4 regions of the Priestia sp. YIM B13490 genome follow, and region 1 is predicted to be linked to each of the others. Evidence: riboswitches for the same ligand, from Rfam matches in the RefSeq annotation. Region 1 holds a riboswitch; each other region holds the start of a gene.

Region 1 (4,257 bases):
TAATCCCGTGGTTACGAATCAAAATCGCGCCTTGATCGCCTTTTATATGATGAGAAAACTCTTCTGCTAGTGTCGGAATATCTGCGTAATTCGGAATAATCGGAACAGTAATTTCCGCATCTTCTTCCCAAATACCTAGCGCCTTAATAATTTCTTGACCTTTGAATGAAATAACGCCTTCATCTCCGTACAGTTCAGAGATCACGTTGTTGTCGATTGTATGTACATGAAGGCTGCACCCAGCATTCGTTAAATTGTAAATCTTAACGTGCAGAAGCGTTTCAGCAGAAGGCTTTAAATGCGTGTCTTCTGCAGGCTTTCCGTATTGATCAACTAATAAAAAATCTTCATTTGTACGTTTTCGTTTATCTTTTCCACTTGCTGATACAAAGAAAGTTGTCGGGTTTTGGTCCACTTTAATTGCTAAGTTTCCGCTTGTACCAAAGAACCAATCACGCTCTGCCAGCTCATCTTTTATATCCGCAAGCTCGTGTAATCGCTGCTGAGCCATGATACTCATGCTTTCACCTCTTCTGTTAATTCTTGTAAATGATGAATGACATCATAAAAAGTAGAAAAAGGACGATACGGTAGAGATAGCTCTTCACATTTTTCAATTAAAAAGTCACGTGCAATGACCGTATCAGCTAATTTGGCAGCCTGCAAATCCGTAATGGAATCGCCAATAACAACCGTATGATCTCTTTCATCTGCAAGATGGCGAATAATCGTTGGCTTACAGCAGCCGCAGTCATTTGTACACTGTTTATCACATGTATGAGGCCACGTAATGGAAATATGCTCACCGGAAAAATCAGATCCGTTGCAGTAGAGCATTTCCTCTGCAACTCGATTTCCCAAAAGTGGTTTTACAAAAAAGTCAATTCCTCCGCTTACAATATAAAGCGGAATATGGTGCTCTTTTGTATAGGCAATAAAATCATCAAATCCATCTCGAATAGCAGACGTCTCTAAAATATAAGAAATAATATCTTCTTTTAATTCCACGGGGAGCAAGGCAAACATTTGCCCAACTCCTTCTTGAATGGAGACGCGCTGTGCCAACACGTCGTCTTTAATACTTTCCCACTCCGGAGGAGCAAATTGTTTCATAATAGCAATAATGTTATCGCTATTTGTAATTGTTCCATCAAAGTCACAAAAGATTTTTAACGATGTCATGCTTTCACCTCTACTGTTCCCCATAGTTGCAAAGCTTTTTGCAACTCTTTTGATTCTTCAGCTTTTTCGGCTAGTGTTTGATGAGAGAGTACTGCATCTATCGCCGCACGGAAGGCTTTTCCTCCTCCGATAGCTCCGTCTGGATGACCGTGAACTCCGCCTCCTGCATTAATAATGCTGTCGATTCCAAAGTCCTTCACAAGCTGCGGTACCATTCCAGGATGAATTCCTGCTGAAGGAACAGGGAAAGACTGCTTATATTTGTATACAGGACGCGTTAATTCGTAGGCAATGCCTGTCGTATCTTCAAGAGAAAGCGCTACGCTTCCGTATGGTGATGGAAACAGTGAGAAATCTGCTCCGGCTAAACGCAATAGCTTTCCAAGCAGCAATGAATTTGAAAAACCGTAAAACTCTGATGGCGTAAGCGCTCCGCTAACAGCTGGGTGTGCCATAATCGGCAAGTTAATTTCATCGTCTTCTCGAAGTGCCTGCAGTACGTCTAACCCGTAAGCAAATACGTTGAATAAAAGAGCATCGGCTCCTAGCTCAGCTGCTTTTCTCGCTTTTTCTTTTAACTCAAACGTTCGTCCCGTTAAATTAACAGCATACAGCGTGCGGTGTCCCGTTTTTTCGTATACTTCATTCAGTACTTTTTTCCCTTCTGTAACGCGAGCTTCAAAAGGTGTTCGTTCACTATCAAACAAAATCTCGTCGTCTTTAACCAAATCCACTCCGCCAAGCGCTTGCTCACGAAGCTGAGTTGTTAAGTACGTCATATCTCTTCCAATCACGCCTTTAAAAATACTCATCACAAGCGGACGGTCATAAACGCCTAGTTTCTCTCGGATACCTTCTATTCCAAAGCGCGGTCCTGGGAATTCAGCTAATAATTCATCAGGAAAATCCAAGTCTAATAATTTCACTTTTCCATCAAGTGATAGTTTTCCGAAAACCGTAACTAAAATAGCCGGTAAATCTCTTGAAAAGTTGGCAGTTGGATAAGCAATTTTGACAATAGCCTGCTTAATTTCTCCGCCTAAATATCCGTTTACACGTTCGCAATCTTGAAGCTCAGTTACGGACACGACGCGCCCTTTATGCTTTTGAAGCTGTTGCTGATCTAAAAGCGGCAGATCTGTCCATGAGCCGACGGTTAGTCCTAAAGCAATTCCTTCCGCTTTTTTATGAAAATTCCCTTTATTATCATGTAGTAAGTAGCTTGCAACGATTTCGCTCATTATGCTAAAAACTCCCTTGCTGTTTAATATCGTTAATAAAAAAAGCCTCTTCTGTGATTAAGAAGAGGCTTTCGTTGCTCTTCTTATCTCTCAGCTGCTGCTGCAAGAATTAGCACCGTGCTTAACATGCGTTAAGTCGGTTGCCGGGCTTCATCGGGCTAGTCCCTCCACCTACTCTTAATAAGAAAGTTGCTATTTATTTAAATTGAATTCGTAGATTATATACTAAATAAAAAATACCGCTAGGATTTATCGGTTATTAATCTCGTTAACTTCTTACATATTAAGCCAACTCAAAAAGGATTGTCAATGCGTTTTTAAAATAAATTTAATTTTTTTATTCGAGATACAGCTTCTCTCATTCGTTCTTCATCCGTCAGCAGTCCTACGCGCACATAGCCTTCACCATATGTTCCAAAGCCTACACCAGGAGCAACTACAACGTGGGCTTTTTCAAGGAGTAAATCTGAAAACTGTTCGGAAGTATATCCTTGAGGAACTTTTAGCCATGCAAAAAAGGAGCCTGCTGGAGATGTAACATCCCAACCAATTTCTCGAAGCCCTTGAATAAAGGTATTGCGTCTAGATTCATAGCGCTTAACTAAATCATTCACACATTGTTGAGATTCCAACAGAGCTGCGGCTGCTGCCTCTTGAACCGCCCCAAAGAGACTGACATACATATGATCTTGAAGAAGATTAATAGCTTCTACTACACTTTCATTTCCTACAGCAAATCCAACTCGCCATCCCGCCATGTTATACGTTTTAGAAAGAGTATAAATTTCAATTCCCGTCTCTTTTGCACCAGGAGTCTGTAAAAAACTGATTGGCTTTTTACCATCAAACCCAATTGCTCCGTAAGCAAAGTCGTGTACCACACAAATATCGTGCTTGGCAGCAAACGCCACGGTGTCTTCAAAAAATTCTGCCGTTGCCACTGCACCAGTAGGATTATTCGGATAGTTTAAAAACATGAGCTTTGCCTGTTCTTTAGCACGTTCACTTATCTCTTCGTATACGGGTAGAAAATGATTTTCAGCCGTGAGAGGCATCACTTCCATCTTGGCTTTTGCAAGCTCTACTCCAGACCAGTAATCAGGATACCCAGGATCCGGAACCAGCACCGTATCTCCAGGATTTAACAAGCACTGCGGGATTTCAACAAGTCCACCCTTTCCGCCAAATAAAATAGCTACTTCTTTTTCAGGATCTACATCAACGCCATATTCTCGTTTATAAAAAGTCGCAACGGCCTCTTTTAAAAACTGGTGCCCCCGAAATGGAGAATACTTATGATGCATAGGATTAGCACTTGCTTTTTGCAGTGTTCCTACAATATGTGAAGGAGTAGGCTGATCAGGATTTCCCTGTCCTAAGTTAATAACGTCGTGCCCTTGGGCCATTACTTTTCCTACCTTGCCCACAAGTGATGCAAAAAATTGTTTTGGTAAACTTTTTAATAGTTCCGATTGCTCAAATTGTTTCATCATCGCACACCTTCTCAAAAAATTCTTGAAATTCTAGTCACAAATAATATATTGTAATACTCAACTTGTAAAGTCATTTTTTTCAACTACTAAAAAAAGGACGGATGATAAAGTGAGTGTAAAAATTACGTGTTTGCAGCTTGATATTGCGTTTGGAAACCCAACTAAAAACCGAAAATATATCGAACAAAAAATGACGGAAGCCCTGAAAGAAAACCCTGATATCCTTGTGCTTCCTGAGCTATGGGATACAGCTTATGATTTGACGCGGCTAGACGAAATTGCAGATGATGAAGGACAGCAAGCCAAGCAATTAATCTCTCAGTTTGCTAAAACGAACGAAG
Region 2 (4,257 bases), 160 kb from region 1:
ATATATTGAAAATAACCTTTTGACTCTTTAAAAAGAGGTAGATTTATAGGCAATTTATAGGCAACAGTGGATTTTGTTAATAATAGGCAAATGCAGGAAATCAATAGCTGTACATGATACGTATATATACAGTATGAATGACCAATAAGGATAACTAATAAGGAGGAAAAACAATGAGTAACTATTACTATGGCCAAGAACAAGGGCAAAATCAAAATCCACGCCAAAAATCAAGCCAAAAACGCAGCCGAAATATACAAATGCCTGATAAAGGCTATTCTTCTCACTTCAAACCCCTAAAAGGAAGAGTGGTGACCGTTTATCGTGGAGGACCTGAATCTAAAACAGGTTATTTGGTTGACGTGCAATCAGATTATTTAATCTTAGCAGTGGAAAGCAACAATAACAATAATAACAATAATGGTGAAAATAACAACCAAAACAACCAAAACAACCAAAATAATAATCAACAAGAATATACACTTGTATATTATCACTTAGCGCATGTAAAAAGTATCACTGAAGATACTATGTCAAATTCGGCACAAACGTTTACTGGAATTAGCGCAGAATTAGAATTATATCGAGGAAAAACTTTTGCTACAACTTTATCATTGATGAAAACTAAATATGTGCAGGTTAACCAAGGTGGACCTGAGAAAAAAGCAGGTCAGCTTCTTGATGTCTTAGGTTCATTTGAATCTGCTTATATAGTATTACTCACAGAGGACGACGGTGTCGTCTATATTAATACTGAACACGTTAAGAGTGTGAGTGAATATCAAAACAACAACGGAGATCAAACTAGTCAATCTGCAAATGAACTCTTAGTGAGCCAAGAACCAGAATATATGAAATCCAAAAGCTTTAACGATCTTTTTGCCCACCTTTCTCATAAATGGGTATCAATCAATAATGGAGGACCTGAAGCTGTAGAGGGCGTGTTAGTACAAAGCCGAAATGGTACATTTACACTTGTGCAGAATAATCAAGTATTACGCTTACAGCCAAGACACGTTAAAACCATTTGTGTGGGAGCAAAAGGGGCTTTTAAGCAAAACGATAACAATCAAAATAATGAAGAAACAGAAGAAAATGGAGAGGCTGAAGCTGCGAAGTCTACAGAAGAACGTACAGGAAGCCGTACGGGAGAACGTACAGGACGCCGCACGGGTGGACGCACAGACGATCGCTCGGGAGGACGCCGCACGGGTGGACGCACAGACGATCGCTCGGGAGGACGCCGTACGGGTGGACGCACAGACGATCGCTCTCGAGGACGCCGTACGGGTTCACGCTCTTCAGCACCGGCCGAGAAAGTTATTAAAACGAAAAATTATCGTTGGAAAGCATGATGAAATGGAACATAAAAGGTGCTTATAAAGCACCTTTTCTAACATATAGGAAAAAGGAGGAGAATGAGTATGAGTATGAATCATTATATCAATAAAATTGTGGAGTTGGATATTTCAGGTAAAACGAGATTTGTTGGCAGACTTATTGATCTTGGATTAGATATTATGGTTTTGTATAATGGACATGATTATTTGTATATTCCTCTTTTACACATGCATCGTTTGCGGGAAGTATCCGAAGAAGACTATACGGTTTTACGTGAAATAGAAGAGAATTTGATAGAAGAAAGTCAGCGGATTTCTTATCGTAATATTTTACAGCAGGCAAAAGGGAAATTTATTGAAATTTATGTAACGGGAGGGAAATCATTGCATGGCTATATCACAAGCGTGCTGAATGATTATCTTGTGTTTTATTCTCCAGTGTATAAAAATGTCTTTGTTTCTCTGCATCATTTGAAATGGCTTACCCCTTACAGTAATGAGTTAACCCCTTATTCTTTAAGTGACAAAGAGCTCCCCGTAAGGCCCGCCTCTGCACCTTTTGTCAGAAACTTTGAAGAGCAGCTTAAAAAATATGAAAATCAGCTGGTCGTATTAGATTTAGGGGATCAATCAGAAAAGATTGGCGTACTTAAAGAAGTTTCTAATAATATTGTTGAACTAATTACGGCAAATGGAGAAAGTATGTATTGGAAGTTAGCTCACGTAAAATCTGTACACTTGCCTTAAAAAAAGAGACCTCGCTTTCGTCTCTTTTTTTATGTGTTTATCAGGACAAGTATATTGAATAAACAAATGAGACGATTTAAATTTTTTAGAAAATTATGTTGACAATATAGAAAATCTTTATTAAAGTTATTAACAACAAACGTTAACCACCAACAATTATATAGAACTCTTATCCAGAGTGGCGGAGGGACTGGCCCTGCGATGCCCGGCAACCATCAAATGAAACATTCATTTGAACGGTGCTAATTCCTGTGGAACATCAGTATTGTTCTAACAGATGAGAGAAATCGTGTATAAACGAACACTCTTCCATCTGTGAAGAGTGTTTTTTATTTTGAGTTAAGGAGAGAAATAGATGAAAATTGAAACTTTATTAGTTCGTTCAGGAGTAGGTCGTGACCCTTCAACAGGTTCTATTACAACCCCCATTTACCAAGCATCAACATTTGCTCATCCTGCTTTAGGGCAAAGTACAGGATTTGACTATGCACGTACGGCAAATCCTACTCGTACAGCATTGGAAGAAGCAATTGCTGCTTTGGAAAAAGGAGAAGTAGGAGTAGCATTCGCTTCAGGAATGGCGGGTGTAATGGCAGTTTTAGCACTATTTAAAAACGGAGATCATTTAATTGTATCAGAGGATTTATACGGAGGAACGTACCGAGTACTAAATGAAATTTTTTCAGAGCAAGGAATTACTGTTTCGTACGTCAACACAGCCCATCTCGAACAAGTAAAAGATGCGCTTCGTCCCAATACGAAAGCTTTATTTATTGAAACACCTACGAATCCAATGATGCACGTGACTGATTTGCCAGAAGCAATTGCGTTAGCTAAACAGCATGATTTGCTTACCATCGTTGACAATACCTTCATGTCCCCTTATTATCAGCGTCCTTTAGAGCTTGGAGCAGATATTGTGATACATAGTGCAAGCAAATACATTGGGGGTCATAATGATGTAGTTGCTGGTCTTGTAGTCGCTCGATGTAGTAGCTTAGGAGAGAAAATTCGTTTTTATCAAAATGCAGCTGGGGCAATCTTAGGTCCACAGGATAGCTGGCTGTTATTACGCGGTGTTAAAACGCTAGCGCTTCGTATGGAAAAGCATAATGAAAATGCACTGAAAATTGCAAATTGGCTTACTGCTCATGATCTCGTGGAAAAAGTGTATTACGCTGGTCTTGAAACACATCCAGGCTATGAAATCATGAAGAAACAAGCAACTGGATTTGGAGGCATGATTTCTTTTGCTGTCTCACACCCTGACATCGTGTCAGTACTTTTAGAAAATGTCAAAGTTATTACATTTGCAGAAAGCTTAGGAGGCGTGGAAAGTTTAATGACATTCCCAGCTCGTCAAACACATGCTGATATTCCGGAAGAAATTCGAAATCGTGTCGGAGTAACAAACTGTTTACTGCGGTTATCAGTTGGAATTGAGCACGCAGATGATTTAATTAAAGATTTGAAGGAGGCATTTGATGCATACCAACAATAATAAACATAGATTTGGTACGAACTTAATTCATGCAAATACAGGAATTGACGGTCATTTTGGAGCGGTTAACGTACCTATTTATCAGGTATCTACATTTAACCAAGAAGATGAGACGAACAACGGCCGCTATGACTATTCTCGTTCAGGAAATCCAACTCGTGAGGCTTTAGAAAACACCATTGCTCAGCTAGAAAATGGATACGCTGGTTTTGCTTTTTCATCAGGTATGGCTGCTATCTCATCGGTGTTATCTATTTTTGAATCAGGGGATGAAATTTTAGTTTCACATGATACGTACGGCGGGACATATCGTGTATTAACACGATTATTTTCAAAGTTTGGTATCAAAACAACTTTTGTTGATACAACGAAGGTTGAGAAAGTAGAAGAAGCTATCACAAAAGATACGAAGGCTATTTATATCGAAAGCCCTTCAAATCCATTTTTACAGGTAACGGATATTAAAGCAGTAGCAAGTTTGGCGAAGGAGCGCAACCTCCTTACAATTGTGGATAACACGTTTTTAACACCTTATCTACAGCAGCCGATTGACCTTGGTGTAAATATTGTGATTCATAGTGCTACAAAATATCTCAGCGGTCACAGTGACGTCATTGGCGGTCTAGTTGTGGTAAGCGATGAAAAGCTAGCAGAAGAAGTAAAGTTTGT
Region 3 (4,257 bases), on a different contig from region 1:
TAAATGATAAAGGATGTGTTAAAATACGAAAAAAGCTTAAAATAAAGGGTGGTTGACGAAATGTCATTATTTTTTTATTCATATCCAAAGTGTGGTACGTGCCGAAAAGCCAAGAAGAGGCTGGATGATAACGGAGTAGCGTATGAAGAAATCCATATTGTAGAAAACCCGCCAACAAAAGAGCAGCTGCAATCTTATTATCAGAACAGCGGCTTAGAATTAAAAAAATTCTTTAATACAAGCGGTAAAAAATATCGCGAATTAGGACTTAAAGATAAAGTAAGCAGTGCGAGTGAAGATGAACTTCTGTCGATTCTTGCGTCAGATGGCATGTTAATTAAGCGTCCGCTGCTAACAGATGGACAAAAAGTAACGCTTGGTTTCAAAGAAGAGCAGTTTGAGGACGTGTGGAAGTAAGTTTTCAAATAGAAAATTTTTACCTTTTACGTTACACTGTTAATAGGAAGTTATTTTAGGTTGTAGAAAGTGTTCTCCACGTTGAAGGCGCTTTTTATATAAACAAATTACGATACATATTTTGGAGGGATTAAGATGAGTACACCAAAAGATTTGCGTTATTCTGAAGAGCATGAATGGGTAAAAACAGAAGGAGACGTTGTCCGCGTAGGTATTACGCATTTCGCTCAAGCTGAGCTTGGCGACATCGTATTCGTTGAACTGCCAGAAGTAGGAGCAACAGTAGAAGCTGACGAGCCGTTTGGCAGCGTTGAATCAGTAAAAACAGTTTCTGAGCTTTACGCACCAATTAGCGGTGAAGTTGTAGCAGTAAACGACAACTTAAGCGATAGCCCTGAACTTGTTAATGAATCTCCATACGAAGAAGCATGGATGATTACAATCAAACCGTCTGATGCTTCTCAAGTAGATAAGCTAATGACAGCAGAGCAATACGAAGAAATGACAAACGAAGGATAATATTCCTCCATAAATTGTCTTTATGAAAAGTTTTTGACTGGACACTCTATTAGTAAACAAGCTAAAGGAGTGTCTTTTTATGTTTGAAAAACAAAAAATGGACGTTACAGATCGCGTTACAGCTAAATTTCATGACGGCGGTATGAAATTATATGTTGATAAGCAGCCAATTGGTGAAGTTAGTTACGGAACAAGCGGCAATGAATACCGCTTTGAAGAAGGTTATTCGCAAGAAAATAATAAGTTCTATCAATATACGGATGTACAAAAACAAGGTGAAACGCAAAAATATACAGACTGCGACGAAGAAGCAGGATGGTGCTAAACAGTGGCAACTGCCACTGTTTTTCTTGTCTTATGGAAACAATATGGCCTAAGCTGCTTTTTAAAACAGTTCTTTCTTGCAAATTTCTTTTAAAAAACAGGTGAACTGTGATACATTAACGAATATTGTATAGCATAAAGAAATGATGTTACTATACAACTGACGATTATGGGTGATGAAAATGGGGCTAATTGAAATTGAAAAAGTAATTATTGTCGAAGGAAAATCAGATAAAAAGCGTATCCAAGATATCATTCGAGAACCAATTGAAATTATCTGTACAAACGGTACGATTAGTTTATCAAAGCTGGATGAAATTATTGACTGTACGTTTAACAAAGAGGTATACATACTTGTTGACTCTGATGATTCAGGGAATAAGCTAAGAAAACAATTTAAACGAGAGCTTCCGGAAGCAGAGCATCTATATATTGATAAAATGTACCGAGAGGTTGCTGCCGCCCCTAGACATCACATAGCAACAGTATTACTGAGTGCCAATATCGATGTTAATGCAGAATTTTTAACATAAAAGGAATGAGCAACATGCAAGAATGGAGCGAAAAACAGCTTGAAGATCAGTTAAAAGAAGGACAAAGAACGTTTATCTTTTTCCATACACCTTTTTGCGGGACATGTCAGCTGGCAAAAAAAATGTTAACCGTAGCAGAAGCGATGCTGCCCGGTGTGACCATCGGAATGAGCAATTTAAATTATATGCCTTCAAAAGCAGAAATATTTTCAATTGAAAGTGTACCTTGTTTGATTGAAGTGAAAAATGGCGAAATGGTAAAAAAACTCTATGCGTTTCATTCCATCGAGCACGTACTTGAAGAGCTTCGATAATCAAACGTTTGTTTAAAATGAAGAAATTGAAAGAGAGTGAACCGTTGGGGCTGTTGGAATCTTGGGATATTATCCCAAGAACAAAACCTGTTGACAGCCTATCTGACACATGCTAAAATCACACTCATGAATGTTCATAAATGAATGAATATTTCCCAAAAACAAAATAATTGTTGCGAACTCTTATCAAGAGAGGTGGAGGGACTGAGCCCTGTGAAACCCGGCAACCGTCAGACTAACTGAAATGGTGCCAATTCCTGCAAAGCTATGTGCTTTGAAAGATGAGAGAAAGGATTAAATATCGAGCCTTTCTGTCATGCGCAGAGAGGCTTTTTTGATGGGGAAAATTGTTTTACGGCTTTTTCATCCTATAGGGCAACCTAACATAATTAAGTTTTTACTAAAGAAGGTGAAGAAATATGATTACATTAACAGACGTTACAAAAATTTATCAGGCCAAAAGTGGTCAAATAACAGCTGTTGATAATGTGAATCTAACCGTTAACCAAGGTGAAATTTACGGAATTATTGGTTATAGCGGAGCGGGGAAAAGTTCTTTAATTCGCTTGCTAAACGGGTTAGAAACACCAACGACAGGAACGGTCGAAGTAGCAGGTAATGATATTGGAAAAATTAAAGGCGGAAAACTCAGAAAAGCTAGACAAGAAATTAGTATGGTATTTCAGCACTTTAATATCTTGTGGTCGCGTACGGTGCGAGAAAATATTGCTTTTCCGTTAGAAATAGCAGGGATCTCAAAAGAAAAAAGAATGAAACGAGTAGACGAGCTTATCAAGTTAGTCGGGCTTGAAGGGCGTGAAAATGCTTATCCATCACAGCTTAGCGGTGGACAAAAGCAGCGTGTTGGTATTGCTCGAGCGCTAGCCAATAACCCAAAAGTATTGCTGTGTGATGAAGCAACATCAGCGCTTGATCCTCAAACGACAGATTCCATTTTAGATCTGTTAGTAGATATTAATGAGAAGCTAGGGTTAACCATTGTATTGATTACTCATGAAATGCATGTTATTCGTAAAATTTGTCATCGGGTAGCCGTTATGGAAAATGGGGCAGTGGTAGAAGAAGGACAAGTGCTAGAAGTATTCAGAAAACCTAAGCAGCCGATTACAAAACGGTTCGTTCAACAGATTTCTGAACCAGAAGAAACGTTTGAAACAATTGAACAAGTACAGGGGTTATATCCAAGCGGGCAAATTATTCAGCTTACGTTTGTTGGCGGAAAAGCAGAGCAACCGCTCATTACAACGATTTTAAAACAGTTTGATGTAACGATTAATATTTTGCAAGGAAAGATTTCTCATACACAAACAGGTTCATACGGGACGTTGTTCGTTCATTTAGACGGAGAATTAACAGAAGTTGAAAAAGTCATTGCATACATTCATGAGCAGCAGGTAGAAGTGGAGGTAATGACAAATGCTTGAGAAACTATTTCCGAACGTTATTTTAGATGATTTTATTCAAGCGACAAATGAAACACTATATATGACGGCTATTTCAGTTATAGCCACGTTTGTTCTAGGTATTTTATTGGGCTTGCTTTTATTTTTAACGTCCAAAGGACAGCTCTGGCAAAACAAACCTTTATATGCCATTGTGTCAGCAGTTGTAAATATCTTTCGTTCCATTCCATTCATTATTTTAATTGTTTTACTGATTCCATTTACCAAAGCATTGGTAGGAAGTATTTTAGGCGCTAATGCAGCGTTACCTGCTTTAATTGTGGGAGCAGCACCATTTTATGCGCGTCTTGTAGAAATTGGTCTGCGTGAAATTGATAAAGGTGTTATTGAAGCTGCTAAATCAATGGGAGCAACAACAAGCACTATTATCTTTAAAGTGCTGTTACCTGAATCGCTGCCAGCTTTAATTTCTGGTTTGACGGTAACAACGATTGCGCTAGTCGGCTATACGGCAATGGCGGGTGTGATTGGAGCTGGAGGTCTTGGGAATCTTGCATATTTAGAAGGATTCCAGCGCAGTCATAATGATGTAACGCTAGCTGCTACGATCTTAATTTTGATTATTGTATTTATTATCCAACTTATTGGAGATGCGATTACTGCAAAAATTGATAAAAGATAAAGGGAGGATTATTTATTATGAAAAAATGGCTTTCGGCTTTAGCA
Region 4 (4,257 bases), on a different contig from region 1:
GTTACTGTTTCGGTATTAGCGAGTTCTCCTTCAAGGGCTGCTTGAACCATAGCTCGAGTGTAACTTAACTTCATTCGTTCGCCCACCCCGTATTCACCGCCGGTCCATCCAGTATTTACAAGGTAGACATTTACATTATGTTCATCGATTTTCTTTCCTAGCATTTCTGCATAAGTTGTTGGAGCAAGAGGTAAGAAAGGCTCACCAAAGCATGTAGAGAAAGTAGCCTGTGGCGATGTTACGCCGCGCTCTGTTCCAGCTAACTTACTAGTGTACCCGCTCAGAAAATGGTACATTGCTTGTTCTTTTGTAAGCTTGCTGATTGGAGGTAAGACACCGAAAGCATCAGCAGTTAAAAAGACAATAGCTGTAGGGTGCCCGGCAACGCTTGGCAATACCGTATTATCAATAGAGTCAATTGAATAAGCGGCACGAGTATTCTCTGTTAAACTATTATCATTGTAATCTGCTACTTTCGTATTTTGATTTAACACTACATTTTCCAGTACGGCGCCGAAGCGAATTGCATTGAAGATTTGCGGTTCTTTTTCTTCGGAAAGCTGAATGCACTTCGCGTAGCATCCTCCTTCAATATTAAATACACCAGAGCTTGACCAACCGTGCTCGTCATCTCCGATTAAACGACGGTTTGCATCAGCAGAAAGCGTTGTTTTACCCGTTCCAGATAAACCAAAGAATAATGCAACGTCACCTTCTTCTCCTACGTTAGCAGAACAGTGCATGGATAGAATATTGTTTTGAGGAAGTAAGAAGTTCATCACTGAGAAAATAGATTTTTTCATTTCACCAGCGTATTCAGTTCCTCCAATTAGCACAATGCGTCGCTCTAACGAAAGAATAATGAAGGTTTCAGAATTCGTCCCGTCTGTTTCAGGATCAGCTTTGAACGTTGGAGCTGCTACAATTGTAAACGGCTTCACATCATCATTTGTTTTTTGTTCGGCTGAAGGGCGAATGAATAACTGCTGAGCGAATAGGTTGTGCCATGCAAATTCATTAACTACTTGAATTGGTAACTGATACTTTTTATCAGCTCCAGCATATCCATTAAAAACAAAAAGTTCATCCTGCTTCTTTAAGTGGGTTAAGACTTTTTTGTATAGCGCATCGAATCGCTGAGCAGAAATTGGCTGATTGACAGGTCCCCATTCAACCGTTTTTGAAGACACAGCATCGCTTACAATAAATTTATCTAAAGGAGAGCGACCTGTATATTTTCCGGTTTCGACTGACACAGCACCTGTAGAAGTCAGCGTTCCTTCGCGTCGAGCTAGAATTTTTTCAACAAGTTGTGGAACAGATAATTGGTGTTTTGTTGTTTTTAATTGAAGCAAACCATTTAATTCGATAGACATATCAACAGTACTCATGTGCACTACCTTCCTTTTTTAGCTATTATTTATTCATTAATGTTTGAAATTTATAATTAGTATAACACATTTATTTAATTATTCTATACTATTTAACTAAAAATGTTTGTGTATTATAAAAAAATGTACGTTATACCTATTTTAGACACATGTATATGTGCTAGGAGCGAAAAAAGTGAAGCTATTTTAAGTGAAAGCCTCATTTTGATCTGTCTTATTAACTAAACTTAGTGATGATTCTTAATAAGGTGTACTATTTCGGAATTTGAGTATGTTACATTAAAACAGATTCAAAAATAAAGAGATGATTTCCATTTGAATGTTGTTGACAGTGAAGCGCTTTTTCATGTATTATATGTCCTTGAACGGATACTCTCTTATCCCGAGCTGGTGGAGGGACAGGCCCTATGAAACCCAGCAACCATCGTCATTTTTTTGTGTAGACGATAAGGTGCTAACCTGATGCAAGGGCACAACCTTGATCGATAAGAGTGAAAGGCTTATGTAGAATTTGATACCTTTCCTCGATACAAGGAAAGGTTTTTTTATATTTTTTAACGTGTAATGAAAATAAGGGAATGAGTACCGTATCACAATGTATCGTATTTATAAGGAGGAAAACTGATGTCAACACAACGTCGTCTGTTCACGTCAGAATCTGTTACAGAGGGACATCCCGATAAAATTTGTGACCAAATTTCTGACTCAATTCTTGATGCTATCCTAGCAAAGGATCCAAATGCTCGTGTTGCTTGTGAAACAAGCGTAACAACTGGTTTAGTTTTAGTAAGTGGTGAAATTACAACTTCTACTTACGTGGATATTCCTAAAACAGTTCGTGAAACAATTAAAGGAATTGGCTATACTCGTGCAAAATACGGATTTGATGCTGAAACTTGTGCAGTATTAACATCTATCGACGAGCAGTCAGCTGATATCGCTGCTGGTGTAGACCAAGCGTTAGAAGCACGTGAAGGTCAAATGTCAGATGAAGAAATCGAAGCAATCGGAGCTGGAGACCAAGGCTTAATGTTTGGTTATGCATGTAACGAAACAAAAGAATTAATGCCTCTTCCAATTTCATTAGCTCATAAACTTGCTCGCCGTCTAACAGAAGTACGTAAAGAAGAAATTCTTCCTTACCTTCGCCCGGATGGTAAAACACAAGTAACAGTTGAATATGATGAAAACAACAAACCTGTTCGCATCGATACAATTGTTATTTCAACTCAGCATCATCCAGAAGTAACGTTAGAGCAAATTCAACGTAACTTAAAAGAATATGTTATTAATCCAGTTGTTCCAAACGAGTTAATTGATGAAAATACAAAGTATTTCATTAACCCAACAGGACGTTTCGTAATCGGCGGTCCTCAAGGAGATGCTGGTTTAACTGGTCGTAAAATTATCGTTGATACTTACGGCGGATATGCTCGTCATGGCGGCGGTGCATTCTCTGGTAAGGACGCAACAAAAGTAGACCGTTCAGCAGCTTATGCAGCTCGTTATGTTGCGAAAAACATTGTAGCAGCTGATCTTGCTGATAAATGTGAAGTACAACTAGCATATGCAATTGGTGTTGCACAACCAGTATCTATTTCAATTGATACATTCGGTACAGGAAAAGTTTCTGAAGAAGTACTAGTAGACGTAGTACGCAAAAACTTTGACCTACGTCCAGCGGGCATCATTAAAATGCTTGATTTACGTCGCCCAATTTATAAGCAAACAGCAGCTTACGGCCACTTTGGTCGTACGGACGTGGAGCTTCCTTGGGAGTTCACAGACAAAGCGGAAGCATTAAAAACTCAAGCTTTAGCTAAATAATAAAAAAATCTCCGTGAAAACGGAGATTTTTTTTATGCCCATTGAATATCTGCAGCAGATTTTTCTACGACACCTTCATATTCTGAAAGCAAATGCTGAAAAATGGCGTCCCATGATTGAGTAAGAGCATAGTGTCTCGCTGCATGGCCAAAGTGAAGCCGCTGGTGCAAATCATCGAGTAAACCTGTAATAGCCGAACTGAATTCTTCTAAGGAGTGAGGTTTGCAAAGGTAGCCGTTTCGCCCGTGCTGAACCATCTGTTTAACTCCTCCTGCATTTGCTGCCACTACAGGAGTTCCAGAAGCAAGAGACTCCAGTACAACATTTCCGAAGGTTTCTGTTTCCGAAGGAAAAACAAACAAATCAGATGATGAATAGATATGAGCAAGTTGCTTACCTTCAAGGAAGCCTGTAAATGTCATATGCTCAGATGCTTGCTGCTGCATTTGTTCTTTTAAAGGGCCGTCTCCCACAATAACCCAGTGAATTTGATGGCGGATATGATCCGGTAGAGATCGTGCGATTTTTATTAAAAAATCAGCGTTCTTTTCTTTAGCTAATCTTCCTACATACGTTAAAATGTAGGGCTTTTTAATATTATATTTAATACGAATATCAAAGCGGTCATAGTGGGGGTGAAATAATTTATGATTTACTCCTCGCGACCAAATAGATACGTTGTGAAACCCTTGTTCTTCTAGCTGCTGTTTGGTCACTTCAGAGGGAGCGAATATTTTTTGTACAGGTTTATAAAACCATTTCATATATTTTTGCAGTGGTACACGCATTTTTTCAAGTTCATAGTGAGATAAATAATCAGCAAAATTGGTATGATAAGAGCCGACAAGAGGAAAACCTAATCTTTTCCCGTAATAGGAGCCGCAAAGCCCCATTGTAAAAGGAGTGGCCAAATGAATAATAGAAGGATTGAATTCCTGCAGCTGCTTTTTAATTTTTAGAACGTTTGGCAATGAAAAGCGGCTGTTTGGATAAAGGAAAAACGGCATGCTGGGCGAACGGTGAACATACGTTGAAAATG

What was found. Region 1 has a riboswitch for S-adenosylmethionine ahead of mtnW (2,3-diketo-5-methylthiopentyl-1-phosphate enolase). Riboswitches for the same ligand answer to the same signal wherever they lie in the genome.
Region 2: linked by a shared signal. The riboswitch ahead of ACFX4R_RS06065 (trans-sulfuration enzyme family protein) and the one ahead of mtnW (2,3-diketo-5-methylthiopentyl-1-phosphate enolase) in region 1 are both predicted to bind S-adenosylmethionine.
Region 3: linked by a shared signal. The riboswitch ahead of ACFX4R_RS19640 (methionine ABC transporter ATP-binding protein) and the one ahead of mtnW (2,3-diketo-5-methylthiopentyl-1-phosphate enolase) in region 1 are both predicted to bind S-adenosylmethionine.
Region 4: linked by a shared signal. The riboswitch ahead of metK (methionine adenosyltransferase) and the one ahead of mtnW (2,3-diketo-5-methylthiopentyl-1-phosphate enolase) in region 1 are both predicted to bind S-adenosylmethionine.

The regions. Positions count from the first base shown of each region.
Region 1 is NZ_JBHZOT010000002.1:284,108-288,364, forward strand. Features, by position in the region: gene ACFX4R_RS06885 (methylthioribulose 1-phosphate dehydratase) at 1-520, opposite strand, end outside; gene ACFX4R_RS06890 (2-hydroxy-3-keto-5-methylthiopentenyl-1-phosphate phosphatase) at 517-1,182, opposite strand; gene mtnW (2,3-diketo-5-methylthiopentyl-1-phosphate enolase) at 1,179-2,423, opposite strand; SAM riboswitch class I at 2,504-2,610, opposite strand; gene ACFX4R_RS06900 (pyridoxal phosphate-dependent aminotransferase) at 2,741-3,913, opposite strand; gene ACFX4R_RS06905 (carbon-nitrogen family hydrolase) at 4,026-4,257, shown strand, end outside.
Region 2 is NZ_JBHZOT010000002.1:125,572-129,828, reverse strand. Features, by position in the region: gene ACFX4R_RS06080 (CotH kinase family protein) at 1-31, shown strand, start outside; gene ACFX4R_RS06075 (spore coat protein) at 261-1,355, shown strand; gene ACFX4R_RS06070 (hypothetical protein) at 1,425-2,087, shown strand; SAM riboswitch class I at 2,254-2,371, shown strand; gene ACFX4R_RS06065 (trans-sulfuration enzyme family protein) at 2,443-3,588, shown strand; gene ACFX4R_RS06060 (trans-sulfuration enzyme family protein) at 3,572-4,257, shown strand, end outside.
Region 3 is NZ_JBHZOT010000006.1:299,953-304,209, forward strand. Features, by position in the region: gene ACFX4R_RS19615 (arsenate reductase family protein) at 61-417, shown strand; gene gcvH (glycine cleavage system protein GcvH) at 553-936, shown strand; gene ACFX4R_RS19625 (YusG family protein) at 1,016-1,261, shown strand; gene ACFX4R_RS19630 (toprim domain-containing protein) at 1,443-1,793, shown strand; gene ACFX4R_RS19635 (thioredoxin family protein) at 1,808-2,107, shown strand; SAM riboswitch class I at 2,288-2,395, shown strand; gene ACFX4R_RS19640 (methionine ABC transporter ATP-binding protein) at 2,527-3,552, shown strand; gene ACFX4R_RS19645 (methionine ABC transporter permease) at 3,545-4,213, shown strand; gene ACFX4R_RS19650 (MetQ/NlpA family ABC transporter substrate-binding protein) at 4,231-4,257, shown strand, end outside.
Region 4 is NZ_JBHZOT010000004.1:337,510-341,766, reverse strand. Features, by position in the region: gene pckA (phosphoenolpyruvate carboxykinase (ATP)) at 1-1,391, opposite strand, end outside; SAM riboswitch class I at 1,766-1,883, shown strand; gene metK (methionine adenosyltransferase) at 2,016-3,218, shown strand; gene ACFX4R_RS16050 (glycosyltransferase family 4 protein) at 3,251-4,257, opposite strand, start outside.